2 regions of the Streptomyces sp. NPDC093546 genome follow, and region 1 is predicted to be linked to the other one. Evidence: riboswitches for the same ligand, from Rfam matches in the RefSeq annotation. Region 1 holds a riboswitch; the other holds the start of a gene.

What was found. Region 1 has a riboswitch for S-adenosylmethionine ahead of ACIRNI_RS10695 (aminotransferase class V-fold PLP-dependent enzyme). Riboswitches for the same ligand answer to the same signal wherever they lie in the genome.
Region 2: another riboswitch for S-adenosylmethionine. It lies ahead of thrC (threonine synthase); the one in region 1 lies ahead of ACIRNI_RS10695 (aminotransferase class V-fold PLP-dependent enzyme).

What each region holds. Positions count from the first base shown of each region.
Region 1 is NZ_JBIWJG010000004.1:223,055-230,635, reverse strand. It holds gene ACIRNI_RS10715 (sensor histidine kinase) at 1-31, shown strand, start outside; gene ACIRNI_RS10710 (response regulator transcription factor) at 28-687, shown strand; gene ACIRNI_RS10705 (SLC13 family permease) at 785-2,191, shown strand; partial or broken gene ACIRNI_RS10700 (glycerate kinase) at 2,188-3,371, shown strand; gene ACIRNI_RS10695 (aminotransferase class V-fold PLP-dependent enzyme) at 3,329-4,696, opposite strand; SAM riboswitch class IV at 4,860-4,977, opposite strand; gene trpD (anthranilate phosphoribosyltransferase) at 5,071-6,135, opposite strand; gene ACIRNI_RS10685 (cytochrome bc complex cytochrome b subunit) at 6,274-7,581, opposite strand, start outside.
Region 2 is NZ_JBIWJG010000003.1:107,462-115,042, forward strand. It holds gene otsB (trehalose-phosphatase) at 32-886, shown strand; gene ACIRNI_RS06910 (trehalose-6-phosphate synthase) at 920-2,368, opposite strand; gene ACIRNI_RS06915 (glucosyl-3-phosphoglycerate synthase) at 2,414-3,373, opposite strand; SAM riboswitch class I at 3,490-3,637, shown strand; gene thrC (threonine synthase) at 3,631-4,971, shown strand; gene ACIRNI_RS06925 (ubiquitin-like small modifier protein 1) at 5,026-5,304, shown strand; gene ACIRNI_RS06930 (cold-shock protein) at 5,717-5,920, shown strand; gene groL (chaperonin GroEL) at 6,243-7,581, shown strand, end outside.

The DNA of each region.
Region 1 (7,581 bases):
CGTACTCGTACTGGAGGAAGAGGACGAGTGAACCGCGTGCTGATCGCCGAGGACGAGGAGCGGATCGCCTCCTTCGTCGAGAAGGGGCTGCGTGCCAACGGCTTCACCACCACCGTCGCCGCCGACGGCGACACCGCGCTCGACTACGCCGTCACCGGCGGCTTCGACCTGATGGTGCTGGACATCGGGCTGCCGGGCCGGGACGGCTTCACGGTGCTGCGGGAGCTGCGCGAGGCGCGGGTGACGCTGCCGGTGATCGTGCTGACGGCACGGGACTCGGTGCGGGACACGGTCGCCGGGCTGGAGGGCGGCGCGGACGACTGGATGACGAAGCCGTTCCGCTTCGAGGAGCTGCTGGCGCGGGTACGGCTGCGGCTGCGCACCGCCGCCCGCGCGCCCGAGGTGACGGTGTTGCGCAGCGGCGACCTGAGCCTGGACCTGCGCACCCGGCGGGCGCGCGCGGAGGACCGGACCGTGGACCTGACGGCGCGTGAGTTCGTGCTGCTGGAGCTGTTCCTGCGCCATCCGGGCCAGGTGCTGTCGCGGGAGCAGATCCTGTCCCACGTATGGGGGTACGACTTCGATCCGGGGTCGAACATCGTGGACGTGTACGTGCGCAATCTGCGCAGGAAGCTGGGGGCGCGGCGACTTGAGACGGTACGCGGCATGGGTTACCGCATGCCGTGACGCCGGGCGTAGATGAACTTTCCTTCACCAAGGGCTCATTGAGGGCTCACGGCGGGTGGAAACACTCGATGGTGTGACGCTCTCCCTCAGCCGGGCGATGTGGCTGGGTGCCGCGCTCGGACTGTGCGCGGTGCTGGCCATACCGTCCTACTTCCCCGGTCTCGGCGCCGACGCGCGCCTCACCCTCGGGGTGTTCGTCCTCGCCACCGTCGCCTGGATCGCCACGCCCGTCGACGACACGTACATCGCGCTGGGCGCCGGGCTGGCGCTCACGGCGACCGGCGTGATCAGCAGCGAGACCCTCTTCGCGACGCTGGGCGACGAAACGATCTGGCTGCTGATCTGCGCGTTCGTGCTGGCGGCCGCGGTCACCCGGACGGGGCTCGCGGGGCGGGCGGCGGCCTTTCTGGTCAGCGGGGCCCGTACGGTGCGCCAGCTGGTCCACCTCACCACCGCCGCGCTGGTGGTGACGTCGTTCGCCGTCCCGGCCACCTCGGGGCGGGCCGCGCTCGCGCTGCCGGTGTTCCTGGCGCTGGCGAAGGTGCTGGCGGACCGGGGGCGGCTGGTGGTGATGCTGGCGCTGCTCTTCCCGACCGTCGTGCTGCTGTCCGCCGTCGCGACGCTGATCGGCGCGGGCGCGCATCTGATCACGGTCAACGTGCTGTGGGAGCAGTCGGGGCAGCGGCTGGGATTCGTGGAGTGGCTGCTGCTCGGCCTGCCGCTCGCGGTCGTCTCGTCCCATCTGGCCGCCGAGGCGGTGCTGCTGACCTCCACCTCGCGGGCCGACCGGAGCGGCCCGGTGCACATCACGGCCGCCGACATCGAGGCGCACTCCCCCGCGCCGGTGACCGGGCCGCTGAGCATCGCCGAGGCGCGCTGCGCGCTGCTGCTGGCCACGGTGGTGGTGCTGTGGTGCAGCGAGCCGCTGCACCGGGTGTCGCCCGCGGTCGTCGCGCTGATCGGCGCGGTGGTGGCGTCGTCGCCCGCGCTCGGCACCGTACGGCTCAAGGACGCGCTGCGGACGGTGCCGTGGCCGCTGCTGCTGTTCATGGCGGCGACGATGGCGATGGGTGTGGCGCTCTCGGACTCGGGGGCCGCGGGGTGGCTGGTGGCGGGGCTGCCGGTGGACGCGCCGCCGTGGCTGTTCCTCACCGTGGTCGTGGCGGTCTCCACCGCCGCGCATCTGGTGCTGCAGTCCCGCTCGGCCCGCTCCTCGGTGCTGGTGCCGCTGGTGGTGGCGGCCGCGGCGGCCGCCGGGGTCAATCCGGTCACGGCCGCGCTGGCGTCCACCGCCGCGGCCGGGTTCTGCCACACGCTGCCCGCGTCGGCCAAGCCGGTGGCCCTCTTCGCGGACGTACCGGACGGCGTGCCCACCTACGCGCCGCGCGACCTGCTGCGGCTGTCGGCCGTGCTGGCCCCGCTCACCGCGGGCGTGGTGCTGCTGTTCGCCCTGACCGTCTGGCCGCTGCTCGGCGTGCCCGTCCTCCTGGAGTCCCGCCCATGAGCCACTCGTACCGCATCGCCGTCGCGCCCAGCGGCTTCAAGGAGTCCCTGTCGGCGCGGCAGGCCGCCGAGTCCATCGCCGAGGGGGTGCGGCGGGTCCTGCCGGGCGCGCGGCTGGACCTGATCCCGCTGGTCGACGGCGGCGAGGGTACGGCGGAGGCGCTGGCCGCCGCGACCGGCGGGCGCCTGGTGGAGTGCGTGGCGACCGGGCCGCTGGGCTCACCCGTGAACAGCCACTTCGCGCTGCTGGGCGACGGCTCGGCGGTGGTGGAGATGGCCGCCGTCGCGGGCCTCGCGCTGGTGGGGCCCGGCCGCCGCGACCCCGGCGCCACGACCACGTACGGCGTCGGCGAACTGCTGCGCGCGGCCCTGGACTCCGGTGCCCGCCGCATCCTCGTCGGCTGCGGCGACTCCGGTACGTCGGACGGGGGTGCCGGGGCGCTCCAGGCGCTGGGCGTGCGCCTGCTCGACGCGGACGGCCGCGAACTCCCGCGCGGCGGCGCGGCTCTGGGGCGGCTCGCGGCCATCGACCCGAGCGGGCTCGACCCGCGCCTCGCGGAGGCCGAGCTGCTGGTGGCGTGCAACCCGTACAACGTGCTGTGCGGCGAGCGCGGCGTGGCCCGGGTCTTCGGCCCCCAGAAGGGCGCCTCCCCCGTTCAGGTGGAAGTCCTGTCGGCGGCTCTGGAGCACTGGGCGGCGGCGCTGACGGAGGCGTTCGCCCCGGCCGCCGACCTGCGCGGGGCGCCCGGAACCGGGGCGTCCGGGGGCCTGGGAGCGGGGCTCGCGGCGCTCGGGGCCCGGCTGCTGCCCCGGTTCGAGGTGCTGCTCGACGGGCTGGACCTCGACGCGCGCCTGGCCCGCGCGGACCTGGTCATCACGGGCGAGGGCGCCCTCGACGCGCAGACCGTGCGCGGGAAGATCCCCGGCGAGGTGGCGCGCCGCGCCCGGGAGGCCGGGGTGCCGGTCCTCGCGCTGGCCGGCACGCTGGGCCCCGGCGCCCGCGACGCGGGGCTCGACGCCTACGAGTCGCTCGCGCCCGGGCCCGTCCCGCTCCAGGAGGCCCTGGAGCGGGCGGCCGAGCTGCTGGCGGACGCGGCCGAGCGGGCGCTGCGCACGGTGCTGGTGGGCACGCGACTGGTCAGCCGCGGTCGGGCACACAACGCCCGTCCTCCGTACGGTAGTTCCACTTCGCCCCGTCCCGCACGAGCTCCTTCACGGCCCGAACGAACCGGTCGACGTGCTCATCCGGCGTCCCCGCCCCGAAGCTGACCCGGATCGCGTTGAGCGACTTCTCGCCGGGCGGCGCCGCCTCGGGCGCGCCGCACTCGCCGATCTGCTGCGGGTCGCTGCCGAGCAGGGTCCGCACGAGCGGGTGGGCGCAGAACAGGCCGTCGCGCACGCCGATGCCGTACTCGGCGGAGAGCGCCGCCGCGAAGTGCGAGCTGTTCCAGCCGTCGACCACGAAGGAGATGACGCCGACACGCGGGGCATCGTCGCCGAAGAGCGACAGCACCCGCACCTCGGGAACCTCTGCCAGGCCCTCGCGCACCTTGCCGATCAGGTACCGCTCGCGGGCCACCAGGTCGTCGAAGCCGGCCTCGGTGAGCGCCTTGCAGGCGGAGGCGATGGCGTACGCGCCGATGACGTTCGGCGAGCCGGCCTCGTGGCGGGCCGCGGTGGTGTGCCACTCGACGTCGACGCCGCCGTCGGCGCGCCGGGCCACCGTGCGGGAGGCGCCGCCGCCCGCCAGGTACGGCTCGGCCTCGCTCAGCCAGTCGGCCCGCCCGGCGAGCACGCCGGAGCCGAAGGGCGCGTACAGCTTGTGCCCGGAGAAGGCGACCCAGTCGACGTCCAGCTCGCGCACGGAGACCGGGTGGTGGGGCGCCAACTGGGCTGCGTCCAGCACGATGCGCGCGCCGTGCGCGTGGGCGGCGGCGGCGAGCTCCCGCACCGGCCACAGCTCGCCGGTGACGTTGGACGCGCCGGTGACGCAGACGAGGGCCGGGCCGTAGGGGTCGCGGTCGGCGAGCGCCCGCTCCAGTGTGTCGACCGTCTCGCCCGGCGTGCGGGGCGCGTTGAGGTAGGTGACGCGGGCGTCCCTCCAGGGCAGCAGCGAGGCGTGGTGCTCGGTCTCGAAGACGAAGACCTGGCAGTCGGCGGGCAGGGCGGCGGCCAGCAGGTTCAGCGAGTCGGTCGTGGAGCGGGTGAAGACGATCTGGTCGTCCTCGCGGCAGTCGAGGAACTCGGCGACGGTGGCGCGGCTGTTCTCGAACAGGTCGGTCGACAGCTGCGAGAGGTACCCGGCGCCCCGGTGCACGCTGCCGTAGTACGGGGCGTACGCGGCGACGTCGTCCCACACCCGCTGCAGCGCGGGCGCGCTGGCGGCGTAGTCGAGCGCGGCGTAGGTGACCTCGCCACCGGTGACGAGCGGCACGGTGACATCCCGGCCCAGAACGGGCAGCGGCGTACAAACGGACTGGTCGGCGGCAGCGGTGAAGACAGACATGGCGAACTCCCGTACAGGGCAGGCGAATTCCACGCGTCAACGCACAGGGGTGCGGACGCGACGGAAGGAAAAAGGGGATGCCGAAGAAGGGGCGAGACGCCCTATCGCATTCGCTTGCTCACGAGACTGCTCCCTCGAGGACCAGGACCCCAGGGTGTGCAGGGGTCCGCGCTTGCCGCAGACCTCGCTGCCTGCGACCTGGTCTTCACCCGGGGCACCCCGCCACGGACGGAGGGTTGCCGGACAGCGGGCCGGGGCCGTAGTCGCTGTCACTCATGACCTTGAATGGCATCTTGCCATACGTCTCGGCATGCGCAAGGCGCAGTCCGCCATCCGGACTGCGCCTTGCCTCACACCTACGCCCGCTCGCGCGTTCAGCGGTGACTGGCCTCCACCCACCGGTCGAGGGCCGCGCGCGCCGCGCCGGAGTCGATCGACTCGGCCGCCTTGGCCATGCCCGCCCGGATCTGGTCGGCGAGCGGCGCGTCCGTCGGCTCCAGCGCCACCAGCGCCGCCGCCGAGTTGAGCAGCACCGCGTCCCGCACCGGCCCGGTCTCCCCGGCGAGCAGCCGGCGCGCCACGTCGGCGTTGTACGAGGCGTCCGCCCCGCGCAGGGCCTCGACCGGTACGAGCGCGATGCCCACGTCCCGCGGGTCGAAGGCCTCCTCGCGCACGGCCCCGTCGCGTACCACCCACACCTTCGAGGTGGCGGTGGTGGTCAGCTCGTCCAGCCCGTCGTCGCCGCGGAAGACCAGTGCGGAGGAGCCGCGCTCGGCGAGGACCCCGGCCAGGATGGGCGCCATGCGGGCGTCCGCCACACCGGTGGCCTGGGCCTTGACCCGGGCGGGGTTGGTGAGCGGGCCGAGGAAGTTGAAGGTGGTGCGGATGCCGAGCTCCTTGCGGGCGGCGGCCACGTGGCGCAGCGCGGGGTGGAACTTCACCGCGAAGCAGAAGGTGACGCCGGCTTCCTCGGCGACCTCGGCGACCCGCCGGGGCGTCAGCTCCAGATTGACGCCCAGCTTCTCCAGGACGTCCGAGGCGCCGGAGGCGGAGGACGCGGCGCGGTTGCCGTGCTTGACGACCTTGGCGCCGGTGCCGGCGACGACGATCGCCGACATGGTGGAGATGTTGACGGTCTTGGCGCCGTCGCCGCCCGTGCCGACGATGTCGACGGACGGGCCGGGCACCTCGATCAGGTTGGCGTGCGCGTACATCGTCCGGACGAGGCCGGAGATCTCCTCGACGGTCTCGCCCTTGGCGCGCAGCGCCACCGCGAAGCCGGCGATCTGGGCGTCGGTGGCCTCGCCGCGCATGATGCGGTCCATCGCCCACGCCGTGTCGTCGGCGCTCTGGTCGCGGCCCTCGAGCAGGCCGTTCAACACCACGGGCCAGGAGCGGCCCGCCGAGCTCGGTCCTCCAGCGGGTTGCACAGCGCTCATGGTCGCTCCTGGTGTCCGTGTGTACGGGGATGACCACAGCCTATCGAGCCACGGGCACGGCACAGAGCCCCGTCCGGTGAATGGACGGGGCTCTGTGCGGTGTGGCGACCGTGAGGTCAGGCGGCGAGTGCCGGTCGATCAGTGGTGGCCGTGGCCACTGGTGATCTCCTTGTACTCCTCCACGCTGGCCTTCGGGATCTGGTTGCCGTCGCCGAAGTAGCCCTTGCTGAGCTTGGCGCGGAGCTTCTCCGTGCGGGTCGGCTTGCGCTCGACGCCGTTCTCGTCGACCGTCGGGCCGATCTCGGCCGGCGTGTACTGCTCGTGCGCGGTGAGCGCGTGCAGCTGGGCCTGGCTGAGGGGCTCGTGGATCTCGACGAACTCGCCGTGCGGCAGGCGCTTGATGATGCCGGTCTCCCGGCCGTGCAGCACCTTGTCCTTGTCGCGCCGCTGCAGACCCAGGCAGATCCGCTTGGTGACGACGAAGGCGATGACCGGACCGAGGAAGAAGAAGATCCGGACGAACCACGTGATCGCGTTGATCGACAGGTGGAAGTGGGTGGCGAAGATGTCGTTGCCGCCACCGATCAGCATGATCATGTACGCGGTCACCCAGGCGACACCGAGCGCGGTCCGGGTCGGCGCGTTGCGGGGCCGGTCCAGCAGGTGGTGCTCCCGCTTGTCACCGGTGATCCACGACTCGATGAACGGGTACAGCGCGATCGCGGCGAGCATGATGCCGAAGACGACCAGCGGGATGAACACACCCAGGACGAGCGTGTGACCCCACAGGTTGATCTCCCAGCCCGGCATGACACGGATCAGACCCTCGGCGAAGCCCATGTACCAGTCGGGCTGGGCGCCGGTGGACACCTGGTCCGGGCGGTACGGGCCGAGCGCCCAGATCGGGTTGATCGTGAACAGCGCCGCGATGATCGAGATGACACCGAAGACCAGGAAGAAGAAGCCTCCGGCCTTGGCCATGTACACCGGCAGCAGCGGCATGCCGACGACGTTCTTGTTCGTCCGGCCGGGGCCGGGGAACTGCGTGTGCTTGTGGTAGAAGACCAGGATCAGGTGCGCCACCACGAGGCCGAGCATGATGCCCGGCAGCAGCAGGATGTGGATCGAGTAGAACCGGGCGATGATGTCGTGGCCCGGGAACTCGCCGCCGAACAGGAACATCGAGATGTACGTGCCGACGATCGGCGTGGACAGGATCGCGCCCTGGGTGAAGCGGACACCGGTGCCGGAGAGCAGGTCGTCCGGGAGCGAGTAACCGGTGAAACCGGTGAACATGCCGAGGACGAACAGCAGGAAGCCGAACAGCCAGTTGACCTCACGCGGCTTGCGGAACGCGCCGGTGAAGAAGACGCGCATCATGTGCACGAACATGCCCGCGATGAAGATCAGCGCGGCCCAGTGGTGGATCTGCCGGATGAGCAGACC
Region 2 (7,581 bases), on a different contig from region 1:
TGCACCGGTGGAGCTGGATAGGTTTCCGCCCATGGGTACCCCACAGGACTCACAGGACTTCCTCCCCAGCCCCACCACCGCCGCCGGCCGCGAGGGCCTCGACTCCTTCCTGGCCCATCCCGAGCGGGCGGTCGTCGGCCTCGACTTCGACGGCACCCTCGCCGAGATCGTCGACGACCCCGAGCAGGCGCGCGCCCACCCCGGCGCGGTCGCCGCCCTCGCGGCGCTGGCGCCGCACGTCGCGTCCATCGCGGTGATCACCGGCCGCCCGGCCGGTGTGGCGGTGCGGTACGGCGGCTTCGCCGGCGTACCGGGCCTGGAACACCTCGTGGTCCTCGGCCACTACGGCGCCGAGCGCTGGGACGCCGTCACCGGCACGGTCCGCGCGGCCCCGGAGCACCCCGGCGTCGCGGCCGTCCGCGCGGAGCTGCCCGGCGTCCTGGACCGGGCGGGCGCGTGGCGCGGCACCTGGACGGAGGAGAAGGGCCGCGCGGTCGCGGTCCACACCCGCCGCGCGGAGGACCCGCAGGCCGCGTTCGACGCCCTGCGCGAACCCCTCGCCGAGCTCGCCACCCGCCACGGCCTGGTCCTGGAGCCCGGCCGCCTGGTCCTGGAGCTGCGGCCCCCGGGCATGGACAAGGGCGTCGCCCTCACCGACCACGTCCGCGCCACCGGCGCGGGCACGGTCGTGTACGCGGGTGACGACCTCGGCGACCTCCCCGCCTTCGCCGCCGTCGAGAAACTCCGCTCCGACGGCACGCCGGGCCTCCTGGTCTGCAGCGCCAGCGCCGAGGTCCCGGACCTCGCCACCCGCGCGGACCTGGCCGTCCCGGGCCCGCCGGCGGTGGTCGACTTCCTGGGGGCGCTGGCCCGGCGGGTGGGCTGACGCCCCCGAACCGGGGGCGTCAGCCCCCGGGAACTACCCCAGCTCCCGCAGCGCGTGCAGCTGGTCCAGGAACCACTGGTGCGGCGGAAGCGCCGTCGCCGCCGCGGCGAGGCGCTTCGTGCGTTCGTCGCGTTCCGCCGTCGGCATCGTCAGGGCCTCGTGGAGGGCCTCGGCGGTGCCGGTCACGTCGTAGGGGTTCACCGTGACCGCCTCGTCGCGCAGCTCCTCGTACGCGCCCGCCTCCCGCGACAGCACCAGCGCGCAGCCGTGGTCGGAGACGACCGGGACCTCCTTGGCGACGAGGTTCATGCCGTCGCGGATGGGGTTGACCAGGGCCACGTCCGCGAGGCGGTACGCGGCCAGCGAGCGGGCGAAGTCGTCCTCGACGTGGAGGATCACCGGGGTCCAGCCGTCGCGGCCGTACTCCGCGTTGATCTCGTCCGCGAGCTGCGACACCCGCGCCGTGTACTCGCGGTACACGGGCAGGTCCTGCCGCGAGGGGTAGGCGAAGGCGAGGTGGACCACCCGTTCGCGCCACTCGGGGCGCTGCTCCAGGAGCGTGCGGTACGCCAGCAGCCCGCGCACGATGTTCTTGGACAGCTCCGTGCGGTCCACGCGGACGATCGTCTTGCGGTCGGGACCGATCTGCTCCCGCAGCGCCGCCATCCGCTCGTCCACGTCCGCCCGCCGCGACCGCTCCCGCAGGAAGTCCGCGTCCGCGCCCAGCCCGTGCACGCCCAGGTACGTCCGCCGCCGCTGGTGGCCCGGGATGCGGTACTCGAAGCTCGGCTCCTGGTCCCGGGGCCAGTACGCCATCCCGTCGTAGTGGCCGAGCACCACCTGGCAGCAGTCCTGGAAGGCGCGCCGCCACCGCGAGGTGAGGAAGCCGAGGCGGTCCGCGCCGAGCATGCCGAGCAGCAGCTCCTCGGCGATGTCGTCGGGCAGCATCCGGAAGTACTCCGGCGGCGCCCACGGCGTGTGCGAGAAGTGCCCGATCCGCAGGTCGGGACGGAGCTCGCGCAGCATGCCGGGGGCGAGCGCCAGGTGGTAGTCCTGGATGATCACCGTCGCGCCCCGGTCCGCCTCCGCCGCCAGCGCCGCCGCGAAGGCCCGGTTGTAGAGCCGGTACGCGTCCCACTGGCGCCGGAACTCCGCGTCGTACACGGGCTCCAGCGGCGTCTGGTACAGCATGTGGTGCACGAACCACAGCACGGAGTTCGCGATGCCGTTGTACGCCGCCGCGTGCGTCGCCGCGTCGATGTCGAGCATCCGCACGCCGGGCTCGCTGATCCCGCGCCGCACCGCCTCGCGGTCGCCGTCGCTCAGCGCGGCGCACACCCACAGCGCCCCCGCGTCCGGACCGATCGCGGACAGGCCCGACACGAGCCCGCCCCCGCCGCGCCGGGCGTCGAGCGTGCCGTCCGCACGCGGCACGTAGCTGACCGGACCTCTGTTCGAAGCAACGAGAATCTGGGGCGCCATGGAGACGAACCTAGCCCGTAGCCGAAACGCTCAAACGTACGCCCGTCACGCCACGCGCCGCCGCCGTGTGTACTCCGCCACACTCGCCATCGGAGGCCGTTCCTCCGTGTCCACCGCGTGCGTCCGCGGCACGAACCCCGCCTCGCCCCGGTCGAACTGCGTCAGCCGCGGCCGCACCAGGTGCCCCCGCGACAGCCGCAGCTGCGCCGTCCGGTAGATCGCCGCCGCCATCCGCCCCAGCGCCCGGTCGTCCTGGTGCCGGTGCTTGCGCACCCCCACGTCCACCTGGGCGAGGGCGTCGAGCCCCACCGTGTGCAGCGCGTCCACCAGCAGGCCCAGTTCCACCCCGTACCCCACCGGGAACGGGAGCCGCTCCAGCAGCGAGCGCCGCGCCGCGTACTCGCCGCCCAGCGGCTGGACGAACCCGGCCAGCTGCGGCCAGTGCAGGTTCAGCAGCGGCCGCGCCACCAGCTCCGTCACCCGCCCGCCCTGGCCCGGGGAGCCCTGGCCTGCGGGGCCCGCCATCGGCCGGTCGTACATCGCCTTCACGAAGTGCACGGACGAGTTCGTCAGCAGCGGCCCGACGATCCCCGACACGAAGTCCGCCGAGAAGTCGATCAGGTCGGAGTCGACGAAGCACACGATGTCGCCGCTCGTCACGAGCAGCGACCGCCACAGCACCTCGCCCTTGCCGGGCAGCGCCGGTATCCGGGGGAGTATCGCGTCCCGGTGCTCCACCCGCGCCCCGGCCGCGCGCGCCACCTCCGCCGTACGGTCGGTCGAGCCCGAGTCGATCACCACCAGCTCGTCCACCAGCGGCACGGCCCTCGACATCAGCTCGCGGCGGATCACGGTGACGATCTCGCCGACCGTCGCCTCCTCGTTGAGCGCCGGCAGCACCACGCTCACGGTCGTCCCGCCTTTCGCCGCGAGCAGCTGGTCGAGCGGTCGCTCCGAAACGGACCAGGACCGCCGGTCCAGCCAGCGCTCCACCTCTTCCAGCACGTGATCTCCATCTCGCGTATCGGACGACCATCTCAAGCGTCCAGGGGTTCGGTTACAGTCTTGAACAACGCGGACGGCCGACACATGTCGGGTCCCCCGCGCACACAATCGAATACCGCTCATCCAGAGGGGCAGAGGGATACGGCCCGTTGAAGCCCCGGCAACCCTCCAGTCGGCACTCGCACATCTGCGCAACGCGAGGCCCCGGCTAGGGAAGGTGCCAAATCCGTCTCATGGCGAAGTGCGCCATGAGGAAGATGAGGAGAAAGGGCCTCGCCTCCATGGCTGTACAGACTGTCTCCCCCTCGGACGCCGCTCCCGGCACCGCCGCCGACACCAGCAAGAACGTCGACCTCGGGCCCGCGTCCGCCCTCTCCTGTCGCGAATGCGGCGAGCGCTTCGCCCTCGGCCCCATCTTCGCCTGCGAGCACTGTTTCGGGCCGCTCGAGATCGCGTACGACCTGCCGAGCGGCGACCCCGAGGCCCTGCGCAAGCGCATCGAGGCCGGGCCCGCCAACATCTGGCGGTACGCACCGCTGCTGCCCGTCCCCGCCGACGTCGCGGACAAGCCGAACCTGAACCCGGGCTGGACCAAGCTCGTCCAGGCCGACAACCTCGCCCGCGAGCTCGGCGTCGAGCCCGGCAAGCTCTTCGTCAAGGACGACTCCGGCAACCCGACGCACTCCTTCAAGGACCGCGTCGTCGCCCAGGCCCTGGAGGCCGCCCGCGCCTTCGGCTTCACCACCCTGTCCTGCTCCTCCACCGGCAACCTGGCGGGCGCGGTCGGCGCCGCCGCCGCCCGGGCCGGCTTCCGCTCCTGCGTGTTCATCCCGCACGACCTGGAGCAGGGCAAGGTCGTCATGGCCGCCGTGTACGGCGGAGAGCTCGTCGGCATCGAGGGCAACTACGACGACGTCAACCGCTTCTGCTCCGAGCTCATCGGCGACCCGCTCGGCGAGGGCTGGGGCTTCGTGAACGTCAACCTCCGCCCGTACTACGCCGAGGGCTCGAAGACGCTCGCGTACGAGATCTGCGAGCAGCTCGGCTGGAAGCTGCCGGACCAGATCGTCATCCCGATCGCCTCCGGCTCGCAGCTGACGAAGATCGACAAGGGTCTGCAGGAGCTCATCAAGCTGGGCCTGGTCGAGGACAAGCCGTACAAGATCTTCGGCGCCCAGGCGGAGGGCTGCTCCCCGGTGTCGGCGGCCTTCAAGGCCGGTCACGACGTCGTACGGCCCCAGAAGCCGAACACCATCGCCAAGTCGCTCGCCATCGGCAACCCCGCCGACGGCCCGTACGTCCTGGACATCGCCCGCCGCACGGGCGGCGCGGTCGAGGACGTCGACGACGAGCAGGTGGTCGACGCGATCAAGCTGCTGGCCCGTACGGAGGGCATCTTCGCCGAGACGGCGGGCGGTGTGACCGTGGGCGTGACGAAGAAGCTGGTCGAGGCCGGTCGGCTCGACCCGTCCCTGACCACGGTCGTGCTCAACACGGGCGACGGCCTGAAGACCCTCGACGCCGTGGCCGACACCTCGCAGGCGACCGCCGTCATCCGCCCGAGCCTGGACGCGTTCCGCGACGCGGGCCTGGCCTGACCGCCCCCCACTCCGTACCGGGCTCGTACCGCTCGTACTGAAAGGCATCACGACATGAGCGTCAACGTGCGCATCCCCACCATCCTCCGCACGTACACGGGCGGCCAGGCCGAGGTGAAGGCGGAGGGCGCGACCCTCGCCGAGGTCATCGAGTCGCTGGAGAAGAACCACCCGGGCATCGCCGCCCGCGTCCTGGACGACCAGGGCAAGCTGCGCCGCTTCGTCAACGTGTACGTCAACGACGACGACGTCCGCTTCGAGCAGGGTCTGGAGACCGCCACGCCGGACGGCGCGGGCGTGTCGATCATTCCCGCCGTGGCCGGCGGCTGCTAGTTCGCTGATAGCGCTTTCCGGAATTGCCCCCTCCGCACGCTGTGCGCAGGGGGCATTTCTGCATGGTTGAGCGCGGTAGAGTTGGGGAAGCCCCCGCCGCCGGTCATGTCACGCGCATATGAATTCACGCCCCGGCGCGACAAGATGCAGTCAAAGTACCCGTGCCTGATGCGCCGAATGTGCGCTTTGCCGGGCCCGACTTGCCCGGGGTTCTGGCGAATTCCGCCTAATTTTCCGTTCACGCGTGCTCGGAATTCTCGTCCGATTGACCTGTTGCAGACGGCAGTTGGACAGATACATTCAGCGGCGGTCGACGCGTTCCGGCGCACGCCCGTTCCTGTCAGCGGGTGAGGTCTGACCCGGGTCCGCGAAGTGCGGTCCTGTGCAAGGGCCAGTAATAGGGGAGTTAGGCATGGCTCAGGGCACCGTCAAGTGGTTCAACGCGGAGAAGGGGTACGGCTTCATCGCGGTCGACGGTGGTGCGGATGTATTCGTCCACTACAGCGCGATCCAGATGGACGGCTACCGCACCCTGGAAGAAGGTCAGCGAGTCGAGTTCGAGATCTCGCAGGGCCAGAAGGGTCCGCAGGCGGACATGGTCAAGCTCGCCGGCTAGTAGCAGGCGCGATTCGGCCAGCGACTTTCACAGTGGTGCCGAGGGGCCCGCATCCGCACAGGATGCGGGCCCCTCGCGCGTGCGCGTACGCGCACACGCGTAGTGGATCGAAGGCTCCCGATCCACGGGAGGAGCTTGCACTCGCAGGGGTCGAGTGCTAATCATTGGCGTTAGCACTCTGAAGGTGAGAGTGACAACGAAGGACCGAGTCGGTGAGGTCCGCAGGCCGGTGGGGCAAGGAACCACAGGGGCATGCAGGCCGTCCGTCGCGGGCGCCAGCGCGGTCCGGAGCATCCACCCCAGTCCGGGAGGACCACTTCACATGGCCAAGATCATCGCGTTCGACGAGGAGGCACGGCGCGGCCTCGAGCGCGGCATGAACCAGCTCGCCGACGCCGTCAAGGTGACCCTGGGCCCCAAGGGTCGCAACGTCGTCCTCGAGAAGAAGTGGGGCGCCCCCACGATCACCAACGATGGTGTTTCCATCGCCAAGGAGATCGAGCTCGAGGACCCGTACGAGAAGATCGGCGCCGAGCTGGTCAAGGAAGTCGCCAAGAAGACGGACGACGTCGCCGGTGACGGCACGACCACCGCGACCGTCCTCGCCCAGGCGCTCGTCCGCGAGGGTCTGCGCAACGTCGCCGCCGGCGCCAACCCGATGGCGCTGAAGCGCGGCATCGAGAAGGCCGTCGAGGCCGTCTCCGGTGCGCTGCTCGACCAGGCGAAGGAGGTCGAGACGAAGGAGCAGATCGCCTCCACCGCCTCCATCTCCGCCGCCGACACCCAGATCGGCGAGCTCATCGCCGAGGCCATGGACAAGGTCGGCAAGGAAGGCGTCATCACCGTCGAGGAGTCCCAGACCTTCGGTCTGGAGCTGGAGCTCACCGAGGGTATGCGCTTCGACAAGGGCTACATCTCGGCGTACTTCGCCACCGACATGGAGCGTATGGAGGCCTCGCTCGAGGACCCGTACATCCTGATCGTCAACTCCAAGATCTCCTCCGTGAAGGACCTCCTCCCGCTGCTGGAGAAGGTCATGCAGTCGGGCAAGCCGCTGCTGATCATCGCCGAGGACGTCGAGGGCGAGGCCCTGTCGACGCTGGTCGTCAACAAGATCCGCGGCACCTTCAAGTCCGTCGCCGTCAAGGCCCCGGGCTTCGGCGACCGCCGCAAGGCCATGCTGAACGACATCGCCATCCTCACCGGCGGCACGGTCATCTCCGAGGAGGTCGGCCTCAAGCTGGAGAACGCCGGTCTCGACCTGCTGGGCCGCGCCCGCAAGGTGGTCATCACCAAGGACGAGACCACGATCGTCGACGGTGCCGGTGACAGCGAGCAGGTCCAGGGCCGCGTCAACCAGATCCGCGCCGAGATCGAGAACTCCGACTCGGACTACGACCGCGAGAAGCTCCAGGAGCGCCTCGCGAAGCTGGCCGGCGGCGTGGCCGTCATCAAGGCCGGTGCCGCGACCGAGGTCGAGCTCAAGGAGCGCAAGCACCGCATCGAGGACGCCGTTCGCAACGCGAAGGCGGCCGTCGAGGAGGGCATCGTCGCCGGCGGTGGCGTGGCCCTGATCCAGGCCTCCTCCGTCTTCGAGAAGCTGGAGCTCGAGGGCGACGAGGCCACCGGTGCCAACATCGTGCGCCTGGCCCTGGAGGCCC